Regions from separate parts of the Devosia sp. MC532 genome, predicted to be linked through region 2. Evidence: predicted binding sites of a transcription regulator. Region 2 holds the regulator's gene; each other region holds the start of a gene.
What was found. Region 2 encodes LexA, which represses DNA repair genes until DNA is damaged. Its sites were predicted from a motif close to TGTTCNNNNTGTGTTCNG; they were not measured.
Positions count from the first base shown of each region.

Region 1 (3,111 bases), on a different contig from region 2:
ATTTCGTTAGGTAGTCAAGTCGCGCTTCGCACGACCAGCGCGGCAAGGGGTTATTCAAATCGTGGAAATAATAGGGCTTTGACGTCCCATCGGCTTCCACAAACCAAATCGCCACAGCGACGGCTTCGTTTTGGTCGGCCTGCGCCGCCGTTACAGAGCTCGCCGCGCCGAGCATAACCAGTGCCACACATGCAGACCTAAGTTTGGTTGCCAAAATCACTCTCCCCAATTTGGAGAGAGCTTAACTGCTGAGCTCGCGAAGTCCCAGACGAATAAGCTTTTCGGTCGCGGTATCGTCGCCTTCCTTTTGCACCACGCGTGCCACGGCAGCAGACGCCTGCTGGCTGGAATAGCCCAAATTGGTCAGCGCCGACACGGCGTCGGAAATATTGGTTGCGGCAACGCCTTCGCCAAGCGCGGCCTGCAAGCCCAGAGTGCCAGCATCGACAGCGCCAATGGCTGGAACCTTGCCCTTAAGTTCGGTCACAACACGCAGCGCCAGTTTGGGGCCAACACCATTGGCGCGCCCGATCATCGCCTTATCTTGCAGCGCCACAGCGCTCGAGAGTTCAGACGGCGTGAGGATCGACAGAATGGCCAAAGCCACGCGTGCACCCACGCCCTGCACGGAGGTGAGAAGATTGAACCAGCTCTTTTCAGCTTCGGTGGCAAAGCCATAAAGCCGGATCATGTCCTCGCGCACGATGGTCTCGATAAAGACCACACCAGCTTGGCCAACACTGGGCAATGACTGCAGCGTGCGGCCCGAGCAGAACACTTGGTAGCAAACGCCACCGCAGTCGATCAGGGCGTAATCATCACCAAAACTATCGACCAGACCTTTAAGCTTGCCGATCATGCATAGGCTCCCATGCGCATCGCTGAAACACGGTGGTGGGCGTGGCAAATCGCAATCGCCAAAGCGTCGGCTGCGTCCGCGCCCTTAAAAACAGCTGTCGGCATCAGTGTTTTGACCATGAGGCCAATCTGCGCCTTATCCGCGTGGCCCGTGCCGACAACGGATTTCTTGATGAGATTGGCGGCGTACTCTGCCACGGGCAGACCGCGCAAAGCAGGCGTCACCAAAACAACGCCGCGCGCTTGGCCAAGGATAAGCGCTGAGCGAGCGCCCGCACTCACGAATGTCTCTTCCACTGCGGCTTCATCAGGCTGATGAGCGTCCAAAACGCCATTTAGCCCTTCGGACAAAAATGCCAGCCGGGAGGCCAGTTCGCCTGTTGTTGGCGGGGTAATCGTGCCACCAGCGACAAAGCGCAAACGATTGTCCTGCGCCTCGATAACGCCCCAGCCACAACGGCGAATGCCTGGATCGATGCCGATGATTCGAACGGGAGTGCTCATGGATTACCTTGTAGTCAGCTTCGCGCAGCCTACCAAGGCTAAAGTGAACAAATTGGCAACAAACGATATACCAGTGGATGAATAAACTTTTAACAATTCGGGCAAGCATTAATTGAGAAAGCCTCGCCTAGCGTCACGCGCATGCTTTTGGGGGCAAACGGCATGAACACACAGCGCGTTACCAACTGGCGACTTTCAGCTATTTTATATGCACGACAACGCTTCAAACGCGTTGCAAGCCACAGGAAAGCCGGGCCATTTCATAGCTGGTCGAGCGTAACCCGTTGGAGCATTTTCGGCCCGGTTTGCTGCGTGGTCGTTTCGTGGATTGTGGTGGCTGTGTTCTTCTCGAGCGCAGAGCTCACATCCGATCTTTCGATCCGCCTGTTTGGCGCGGCGACCCTTTCACCCCTGCTGGTGGGGCTGCCCTTATTCTACTTGTTCACAATGCGAATGCGCCAGCTGGCGGTCGAAAACCTTCGACTGGCGCGCTTGGCCAATACCGATAGCCTCACCGGCTGCCTGAACCGAGGTGCGTTCACGGAGCTAACGCAGGAGTATCTCAGTGACCGCGAAGGCACGCCCAGTGGTGCCCTTCTCGTTATTGACGCCGATAATTTTAAAGCGATCAACGATGCCCATGGTCATGATCAGGGCGACATTGCCCTGACACTGATTGCTGCGACGTTGCGCCGTATAGTGCGCACAGGCGCGCTGGTCGGCCGGCTCGGCGGCGAGGAGTTTGGCGTTTACTTACCGGGCGCCAATCGCATGAGCGCCTTTCTGGTGGCAGAACGCATTCGTCGCGGCATCCGCAGGGCGAGCTTTTCACCGCGAGGCGTGCCCTATCCGCTCAGCGTGAGTATTGGGGGCGCAAGTTTCGCCGCACCAATCAGTTTTTCAGAACTGTTCCGCTGTGCTGATCAGGGGCTCTATGCGGCCAAAAAGGCCGGGCGCAATATGGTGGAAGTAGCGGCCGTTTCCTTGCCCCCGGCCCCAGTGCGTCGCGCATAAAAAAATCCCCGCGTGAGGCGGGGATTTCAAATTCGAAATGCAGCTCAATTAGACGAGCTTGGCAGCGTCTTCTTCGCTCATGTCAAAGTTCGAGTAGACGTTCTGAACGTCGTCATCTTCTTCGAGGGTCGCGATCAGCTTCATCAGGGTTGCACCCTTTTCAGCGTCAATCGGCGTACGGTTCTGAGGCTTCCAGACGGCCTTGACCGATTCAGCTTCGCCCAACACCTGCTCAAGCGCAGCCGAGACTTCGGCCATGCCTTCAAAGCTGGTGTAGATGTAGTGGCCTTCGTCGTCGCTCTCAACGTCATCTGCACCGGCTTCAATCGCCGCTTCCATGACCTTGTCTTCCGTACCGACTGCAGCCGGGTAGGTGATTTCGCCAACGCGATCAAACATGAAGCCGACCGAACCGGTTTCACCCAAGGCGCCACCGTTCTTGGAGAAGTACGAACGAACGTTTGAGGCCGTGCGGTTGCGATTGTCAGTCAGCGCTTCAACGATGACGGCAACACCACCCGGGCCGTAGCCTTCATAGCGGATTTCGTCATAGTTCTCAGCGTCGCCACCGGACGCCTTTTTCACAGCGCGTTCGATATTGTCTTTTGGCATCGACTGCGAGCGCGCATTGGTGATGGCCAAACGCAGACGTGGGTTAAACGCTGGGTCAGGCTGACCCATCTTGGCCGCCACGGTGATTTCGCGGGCGAGCTTCGAAAAGATCTTGGAGCGAAT
Region 1 covers NZ_JAEMNZ010000008.1:94,719-97,829, reverse strand. Annotated here, with positions in the region: gene JHC09_RS11555 (hypothetical protein) at 1-187, opposite strand, end outside; gene ruvA (Holliday junction branch migration protein RuvA) at 242-859, opposite strand; gene ruvC (crossover junction endodeoxyribonuclease RuvC) at 856-1,362, opposite strand; gene JHC09_RS11540 (GGDEF domain-containing protein) at 1,675-2,376, shown strand; gene JHC09_RS11535 (YebC/PmpR family DNA-binding transcriptional regulator) at 2,425-3,111, opposite strand, start outside.
Region 1: the regulator LexA is predicted to act here: its motif matches at 1,406-1,423, upstream of ruvC (crossover junction endodeoxyribonuclease RuvC).

Region 2 (3,111 bases):
TGGAATAGCGTAACCACCGATCATGCCGATCTTATTGGTTTCGGTCTTCATGCCCGCAACCATGCCGGTCAAATAGCTTGGTTCTTGGATGAAGTTGTCGAAGGTGGCGAAGTTTGGCTCAACTGGCTGGAGCGAGGACCCCATCAGGTACATGACTTCTGGGTATTCTTCAGCAACGGCACGCGCTGGCTGTTCAACGCCGAAGGCTTCACCGATCACCAGCTTAGCGCCCTGCTCCGAATATTCGCGCATGACGCGTTCATAGTCAGTGTTCGACACGTTTTCCGAATACACATATTCGATCTCGCCGCGTTCCTGCGCTGCGATCAGCGCGAGGTGGAGGCGCGATGCCCACTGCTGCTCAACCGGAACGGTCCACACAGCTGCAATCTTGGTCACATCCTGCGCCAATACCGACCCGGTCAGCGACAGAGCTGCGACGCCGAGTGCGGCCGCCGAAAGAAAGGCGCGTCGACCGAATTTCGTTAGAGCGGTCATTTTAACCCCCAATGAGTGTGCAAAAAACGAACAAAAATCTCTCCTGCCTATCTAGCGAGCGAAGACGCTTGGTTGGCAAGTTGAAAATTAAGGTTTTTTAAATCTGTTCCGTCTTGCTGACGAGTCGCATTTACTCCTCAACGCCGCACTGTGCCTGTGACGCGTTTACGCATGTTTGGAGCTCAGGCTTGGATCGGCCAAAACCACCCATCTATGCATGCGCATATTACAGTCGTTTGGCAGTGCTGACAGGAACATGGCAACACTTGCAGAACATTTGAGGAACACATATAGTCGTTCCGTCTATGTTCCGATTCTGGGGGCTGGGGCCGATGCTGACGAAAAAACAACACGAATTGCTGATGTTCATCCATGAGCGGATGAAGGAGAGCGGTATTCCTCCGTCATTCGACGAGATGAAGGATGCGCTTGATCTGGCGTCCAAATCCGGCATTCATCGTCTCATCACTGCCCTCGAAGAGCGCGGCTTTATCCGCCGCCTTCCAAATCGCGCCCGTGCGCTCGAAGTGGTGAAGCTCCCGGATTCGATGAACCCGACCTTGGGCGGCCGCAAGGCAAAGTTCGAGCCCAGCGTCATTGAAGGCACTCTCGGCAAGGTCGCCGCGCCCCCAGCGCGTGCTCTTCTATCCGCCGCTGACGATTATGCGCGCCCCATCTCCATTCCGGTTATGGGCCGCATTGCAGCAGGCACGCCCATTGAGGCAATCCAGACCCACTCGCACACCATCGCTGTACCGCCAGAAATGCTCGGCTCAGGCGAACACTACGCATTGGAAGTGCGCGGGGATTCGATGATCGACGCAGGCATTTTTGATGGCGACACGGTCCTCATCAAAAAGCAGGATACGGCTTCAAACGGCGAAATCATCGTGGCCCTTGTCGACGATGAGGAAGCAACCCTGAAGCGTCTGCGCCGCAAGGGCGATACGGTCGCTCTGGAAGCGGCAAACCCGGCCTATGAAACCCGTATCTTCCCGCCCGATCGGGTCCGGGTTCAGGGCCGTCTGGTCGGCCTGATGCGGAAGTACTGAATTGGCGGAGGGGCAAGTTGAAAAACTCTGCCCCTTTGTTTTGCGGGGCGTCGGTCCTGCCCGGCAAATCCTAGCGTTTCGTCATCCACTGGCCGGCCTGCAGATCGTCAAAGGTACGCGCGAGCTGGGTGAAGAGATCTGTGCAGGCGCACAGCGAGAATTCTTGGAAGAGACCGGCTATGTCGGCGACCTTGCGGAAGGGCCGCGATGGTCTAGTGCCAATATTGCCGATGGCCAGCTTTGGCATTTTGTGCCGGTGAGCAGTCGCGATCTGCCAGAGACCTTTTCCTGCACGACCAGTGACGATGGCGGCCATGAGTTTTTATTCTTCTGGCACGGCCTCGATGATCCCCCCCTTTCCCCGGACTGGCATATAATCTTCCAACGCGCGCTTGCTGACATTCGACATCACATGCGCTGAGCCAATACACGCGCAAAGTCGAGCATTGCGCTCACCGCTAAGTCCGATCGCAAGCTCCATTTTCATATATTCCCGCTCTAAAGAACGCGCCCCTTCGCGCCCTAAAAGGCCATGTCCGCGCCAAAGCTGGTGCCCATAAGTGCCGGCCAAAAGCCACAAATAGGCCAGTCGCGGCCACGCTGGCTGAGCGCATAAAAAAGGCCCGCTTTCGCGGGCCCTTTCTCACGCATATCGCGCTTAGTGATTGTCGCGTGGCAGACCTTCGGTCTGGGCAATGCGCTGGTACTTGTCGGCACCACGCAGAATGGCGCCGTCGCCCAATTGGCCGACCAGGCCGCGTTGGATTTCCTGCCAAGGGGTCTGATGCTTGGGGAATTTATATCCGCCCTCTGCATTCAGATCCAAACGGCGGGCCGCGATTTCCTCGTCCGAGATGAGGATATCAGCTTCACCCTTATTAAGGTCGATCCGCACACGATCTCCGGTACGCAGGATCGCGAGATTGCCACCAGCCGCCGCTTCAGGCGACGCGTTGAGGATCGAAGGCGAACCCGACGTGCCCGACTGACGACCGTCACCGATACAAGCAAGGGACGAAATACCCTTCTTAATCAGATAGCTAGGCGGACGCATGTTCACCACTTCCGCCGCGCCTGGATAGCCGATTGGCCCCGCCCCACGCATGAACAGCAGCGTGTGTTCATCGATAGCAAGCGACGGATCGTCGATCCGGTGGTGATAGTCTTCAGGACCATCAAACACCACCGCCTTGCCCTCAAACATGCCCGGATGCTGCGGATCGGAGAGATAGCGCTCGCGGAACTCAGGGCTGATCACCGAGGTCTTCATGATGGCGTTGTCGAAGAGGTTCCCGCGCAACACAAGGAAGCCCGCTTCCGCCTTCATCGGATTGTCGAAATGGCGGATCACCTTGTCGTCTTCAATCGGACGATTGCGGCAGTTTTCGCCAATCGACTTGCCGTTCACGGTTGGGGCGTTCTCGTGGATAAGCTTTTGTTTCATCAGCTCATTCACCACCGCAGGCACACCGCCCGCGTGGTAATAGTCCTCACCGAGATATTCACCCGCTGGCTGCAAGTTCACCAAGAGCGGCACCTTGTGCCCATGCTCCTGCCACTC
Region 2 covers NZ_JAEMNZ010000001.1:189,104-192,214, forward strand. Annotated here, with positions in the region: gene JHC09_RS00875 (BMP family protein) at 1-498, opposite strand, end outside; gene lexA (transcriptional repressor LexA) at 831-1,550, shown strand; gene JHC09_RS16825 (hypothetical protein) at 1,621-1,866, opposite strand; gene JHC09_RS00890 (IlvD/Edd family dehydratase) at 2,209-3,111, opposite strand, start outside.

Region 3 (3,111 bases), on a different contig from region 2:
AACCTCAGAACGGGAGCATCGTCGTCCCGTCCTTCCCACCCAGGGGGAAGCGATTTGCTGGTCTTTGCTCCCAAATCCCGCAACTGCTCGATCTGCCGAACGACATTGCCGCGACCGGACGACAGCTGGTCCTTGGCCTTGGCGAAATTGGCTTGTGCGGTGTTGAGGCCCTTTTCAACCTGATCCATGCTCGAGAGGAATCCGGCAACCTTTTCATAGAGTTTGCCAGCGCGTTCAGCGATTTCCTCGGCGTTCTGGTGGCGTTTTTCGATATCCCAAACATTGCGCACCGTGCGCAACACGGTCATCAACGTTGTCGGGGTCGTCAGCATGACGCCCTTCGACATGCCAAACTCGACCAATTTGGCGTCGTGCTGAATGGCCGTCGCCAGCGCCGATTCAATCGGCACAAACATCATTACGTAGTCCAGACTAGACTTTGCGGCCCGGTTATACCCCTTGTCGCCCAGCGTGGTAATGTGCGTCCGGACCGAATGGATATGCGCTCGGAGGTATGTTTCTCGCTCGTCTTCGGGTGAGTTGACGAAGGATTCAAAAGCAGTGAGGGACACCTTGCTATCGATCACCAGCACATCGCCATTGGGCATGCGGATTTCGACGTCTGTGCGCAGGCGCTGATTGTCCTCACTCGTGTGGCTCTGTTGGGTGAAATATTGCTCACCCTCGCGCAGGCCGGACTGTTCAAGAATGGTGGAGAGGATCATTTCCCCCCATGCGCCTTGCGTCTGCGAACTGCCCTTAAGCGCACGCGTCAGGTTCTGCGCTTCGGTGGTGATCTGGAGATTGCTCTCCGACAGAGCCCGAATCTGCTCGGACATTGCCGAGCGATCCCTTATAAGTCCTTGATGGAATTCAGTTATTTTCTCATGAAGGGGTTTCAGGAGGACATCGACCTGTTCGCGATTCTGCTTGGTAAAGGTCTCGCTATGGGTGCGCATGACGTCACCCGCGATGGCCTTGAATTCATCCGTCATCTGCTGGCGGGCTTCGGTGAAGCGCTTCAGCTCCGTGGCGTGATTACGGGCCTGTTCATCAAGCCGCGTGCGCATTGCCGCCAGTTCCGCCTGCATGTCGGCCGCACGATCCCGCTCGGAAAACATCTGCTCGGTCGCGCGCTCGCGCTCGTGCTGGAGCTGCCCCTCGATTTCGCGCAAACGGGAATCACGCTGCAAAATCTGATCGTTAAGCCCCGAGCGTACGCTCTCTAAATTCTGCGCTGCCTGCATTTCGGCGCGCTCTAGGGTGCCACGATTGCTGGACATCACAGCAATAAGCGCAATCAACAGCGCCAGCGCCAACACGCCCACAAGGGTGACGCCAATGGAAATCGGCAAGCTGCCGAGAGTAAAAAGAGTTTGGTCGAGATCGCTCATGGAGCAATCCTAATCCGATTCTTCCGTTCGCAAAATGTTCTCGTGTGACACCACTAAGGTTGACCAAGAGCCCGGAAATCGCCATATCCATGACAATCCTTCCATTGCCGGACCTTCTGCCATGGCTATCCGCCCCATTTTGATCATTCCCGATGCGCGCCTGCGCGCTGTTTGCGACCCGATCGTTGAGATCGATGACGAGATCAAAACGCTGGCAGCAGACATGCTGGAAACCATGTATGCCGCGCCAGGCATTGGCTTGGCCGCGCCGCAGATCGGCGTCATGAAGCGTATCGTTGTGATCGACGTGGCCAACGAAGGCGATGAGCCTGCGCCCCACGTCATGATCAACCCAGAGATCACCCAATTTGGTGAGGAAATTCAGGTCACTGAAGAGGGGTGCCTCTCGATCCCTGAACTCTACTACGAAGTAGAACGCCCCAGCACGGTGACGGTTAAGTACACCAATCTTGAAGGCGAAGAGATCACTGTCGATGCCGATGGCAAGCTGGCCGTCTGCATTCAGCACGAACTCGACCACCTCGATGGCGTTCTTTACATCGACTATCTGAGCCGCTTGAAGCGCGATCGCGTCATCAAGAAGTTCGACAAGCAAGCCCGCCTTTCTGCGCGCTAAGCCAATTTGGATTGAGGGGCTCCGGCCCCTCTCCTTTTCCGTTGGGACAATATTAAAAGAGGCACTTGGCCATGCGTATCGTTTTCATGGGCACGCCCGAATTTTCTGTCCCAACGCTGACCGAAATTGTTTCGGCGGGTCATGAGGTTGTCGCCGTTTACACGCGCGCACCAAAGCCCGCGGGCCGTGGCCAGGCCGAACGCAAAAGCCCGGTTCACGAGGCCGCTGAAGCCTTTGGCATTCCGGTCTTCACGCCGAAGTCGCTGAAAAGCGAAGAAGAACAAGCCACTTTCGCGTCCCTAGAGGCGGAGGTCGCAATTGTTGTGGCCTATGGTCTGCTGCTGCCCAAAGCGGTTCTGGAAGCGCCGGAATACGGCTGCTTGAACCTTCACGGCTCCCTCCTGCCACGCTGGCGCGGCGCTGCGCCAATGCAGCGCGCTATCATGTCGGGCGACAAGCAAACTGGCATTGTTGTCATGCAGATGGACGAAGGCCTCGATACTGGTGGCATGGGCCCCACCGAGATCATCCCCATCACCCCGACCATGACGGCGGGCGAGCTGCACGACAATATGATGCGTGTCGGCGCTGACCTTATGGGGCGCGCACTGGCTGCGCTTGAACGCGGCAGCCTCGATTTTTCGCCTCAGCCAGCGGAAGGCGTCACCTACGCCGCCAAGATCGACAAGGCTGAAGCCAAGCTCGATTTCACCCAATCGGCGGAAGCGGTCCACAACACCATTCGTGGTCTCTCGCCCTTCCCCGGCGCTTGGTTTGAGATGACCCTCGGCGGCAAGAGCTATCGCGTAAAAGCCCTCCGCTCGCAGCTGGAGGCCGCTTCTGGCGCTCCGGGCGCCTTCCTTGGCGGAGAACTCGTTATTGCCTGTAGCGAGGGCTCTGTGCGCCTCACGCAAGTTCAGCGCGAAGGCAAGGGCGCTATGGACGCCGCCACCTTCCTGCGCGGAGCCGGCACACTCCCTGAGATGGTCGGCTAATGCCACGCTATAAGTTCACCATCGAATATGACGGCACCGCCTTTTACGGCTGGCAGCGTCAGAAGAACCAGATCAGCGTTCAGCA
Region 3 covers NZ_JAEMNZ010000014.1:21,987-25,097, reverse strand. Annotated here, with positions in the region: gene rmuC (DNA recombination protein RmuC) at 1-1,394, opposite strand, end outside; gene def (peptide deformylase) at 1,516-2,031, shown strand; gene fmt (methionyl-tRNA formyltransferase) at 2,103-3,026, shown strand; gene truA (tRNA pseudouridine(38-40) synthase TruA) at 3,026-3,111, shown strand, end outside.
Region 3: the regulator LexA is predicted to act here: its motif matches at 1,419-1,436, upstream of rmuC (DNA recombination protein RmuC).

Region 4 (3,111 bases), on a different contig from region 2:
TCCTGCCTAAGCCTTATTCGCTCGACGACATCAATTCTAAGGTCAAGGAAGTCCTGCAGCGCCAGGACAAGCCGAATTGATCTGTGTTGTCTGAACAAAAAAAGCCCGCTTCACGAGAAGCGGGCTTTTTATTGCGCGGGTGTGGGGATCAGTAGAGCCCCAAAACTTTCACGTCCTTGTCGGCATCGATAGCAACTCCATTGCGGAGCGGTAAGCCAAACTGGGTCTCTTCGATTTCGAAGACGTCGCCGGGTTGGGTCAAAATCCCATCAGCGAAGCTAAGCGTTGCTGTCCCAAACATATGCACATGCACATCGCCTGGCTGGCAGAACAGATCGTATTTGAAGTGGTGGTATTCTAGATTGGCTATGGTGTGGCTCATATTGTCCTCGCCGGAGAGGAACGGTTTTTGCCATAGCACTTCGCCATTACGCAGGATGCGCGAGGTGCCCTCCACGTGCTTCGGTAAATCACCGACACGGATTTCAGGGCCAAATGAACACCAGCGCAGTTTCGAATGTGCGAGGTACAAATAGTTGATGCGCTCGGTGACATGGTCAGAAAACTCATTGGCCACAGCAAAGCCGATGCGGCGCGGATTGCCATCCGCATCGATCACGTAAATGCCGGCCATCTCCGGCTCTTCACCAGCGTCGAGGGCAAAGCTTGGGGACGGGATTGGCTGGCCGGGCCTCGCAACGATATTGCCATTGCCCTTGTAGAACCACTCCGGCTGGACGCCACGCTCACCGTCTTTCGGTTTGCCGTTCTCAAGTCCCATACGGAACATTTTCATGCTGTCGGTCAGCTCTTCGACAGGCTTTGAACCATTTGCCTTGTGCATAGCGTCGCGGGTTGCTGCCGAACCAAGGTGGGTTAGGCCCGTTCCGGTAACATGCAAATGGGCGGCATCGGGGTGGTCAATGGGCGAAAGCAAGCGTCCTGCGGCGGCGAGTTCTGCCTTGTCGACAGTCTCACCAAGACCCACAGCCTTCACCACTGCAGGGATGCCACCTTCGGTCAAAAAAGCCTTCTGCGCCAAAGCGTAGACGCTCGTGATCTCGTTGAGGCGTCTCGTGACGCCCTCGAGCGTTACGCCCACCGCGCGCGTGTTGTTGTCGTCCAAATATTGTATGAGATGCATATCAGTCCTCGGCTGCGCTTCCCCTGAGCGGGGGCATAAAACCCAAGCTTTTGGCAGCTGTCTAGCCATAAATCATACTTTTTAAAGTGACGCGACAGGCGCAGCAGAATCGCGGCAATTGGGCCCTGAACAGGCTGTCTTTCAAAAGTCTGGCTTTGTTCTCATTTTCGGCCTTGACTGAACGGGTACAAAATGAGAACAAATGCGATACAGATATCGCACATTGGCTAGATCCTCTCGTTGCAGTGACTTCGAGAGCGTGAAATAAGGAGACAGCATTATGGCAGCTTCGTCGCTTCGCGTTGTTGAAGGTGGATCTATGGACAAGGACAAGGCTCTTGCGGCCGCGCTGAGCCAAATCGAACGTAATTTCGGTAAAGGCTCAATCATGCGCTTGGGTGAAAACCAGGCGATTGAAGTTGAAGCTATTTCAACCGGTTCGCTGGGTCTCGACATCGCGCTGGGCATTGGTGGTCTGCCAAAGGGCCGTATTGTCGAGATTTTTGGTCCGGAAAGCTCCGGTAAGACTACATTGGCGCTGCATGTTATCGCGGAGGCCCAGCGTAAGGGCGGAATCTGCGCGTTTGTGGACGCCGAGCACGCACTTGATCCGGTCTACGCTCGTAAGCTTGGCGTGAATATCGACGACCTGTTGATTTCGCAGCCGGATACTGGCGAGCAGGCGCTTGAAATCACGGACACCTTGGTGCGCTCGGGCGCGATCGACGTGCTCGTCATCGACTCGGTTGCGGCTCTCACCCCTCGCGCTGAACTTGAGGGCGAAATGGGCGATAGCCTGCCGGGCCAGCAGGCGCGTCTGATGAGCCAGGCCATGCGTAAGCTGACCTCGTCGATTTCGAAGTCGAAGTGTCTGGTCATCTTCATCAACCAGATCCGTATGAAGATCGGTGTGATGTATGGTTCGCCAGAAACCACCACAGGCGGTAACGCGCTAAAGTTCTATGCGTCGGTTCGCTTGGACATCCGTCGTATCGGTGCTCTCAAGGATCGCGAAGAGATCGTTGGTAACCAGACCCGCGTCAAGGTGGTCAAGAACAAGCTTGCACCGCCGTTCCGTCAGGTTGAATTCGACATCATGTATGGCGAAGGCATTTCCAAGACTGGTGAATTGCTCGATCTGGGTGTGAAGTCCGGCATCGTCGATAAGGCGGGCGCTTGGTTCTCTTGGGAAAGTCAGCGTCTGGGGCAGGGGCGTGAAAATGCCCGACAGTTCCTCAAGGATAATCCAGAAGTCGCCAACACCATCGAACAGGGTGTGCGCGAAAGCTCCGGCCTCCTCGGTGAAGTGCTCTTGGTGGCGGCCGGCGAAGACGACGCAGGTAGCGAAGACTAAGATTGAAATGGATTGCACTACCCCCGCTTCGGCGGGGGTTTTTGTTTTCCGGGGGGACGCTTTAGGTCAAATAATTGACAAAGCCGTCACAGCGCTTGGGGCAAATGCGCCACTTGCTGAAAACTCGCCGGTTTTTCCCCGTCCAACGCTGGACACACAACGAGCCATCACGATAAATAGCCCCCAAATTTTCCTACTCGGGCGTCACTGCGCCCGCTCGCCATGAAAGCCTGTGTATGACCAGCGTAAACGATCTTCGTTCGAGCTTTGTCGACTACTTTGCACGCAATGGCCACGAAGCCGTTGCCTCGAGCCCGCTCGTCCCGCGCAATGACCCGACGTTGATGTTTACCAATGCGGGCATGGTCCAGTTCAAGAACGTCTTCACCGGCGTTGAAAAGCGTCCTTACTCGACCGCAACGACGGCGCAGAAGTGCGTACGCGCTGGCGGTAAGCACAACGATCTGGACAATGTGGGCTTTACCGCTCGCCACCACACTTTCTTTGAAATGCTCGGCAACTTCTCGTTTGGCGATTATTTCAAGTCGGACGCGATTGAACTGGCCTGGAACCTCCTCACCAAGGACTGGGCTCTTCCAAAAGACAAGCTGAT
Region 4 covers NZ_JAEMNZ010000002.1:323,876-326,986, forward strand. Annotated here, with positions in the region: gene JHC09_RS04465 (cell cycle histidine kinase CckA) at 1-80, shown strand, start outside; gene araD1 (AraD1 family protein) at 149-1,144, opposite strand; gene recA (recombinase RecA) at 1,425-2,498, shown strand; gene alaS (alanine--tRNA ligase) at 2,735-3,111, shown strand, end outside.
Region 4: the regulator LexA is predicted to act here: its motif matches at 1,328-1,345, upstream of recA (recombinase RecA).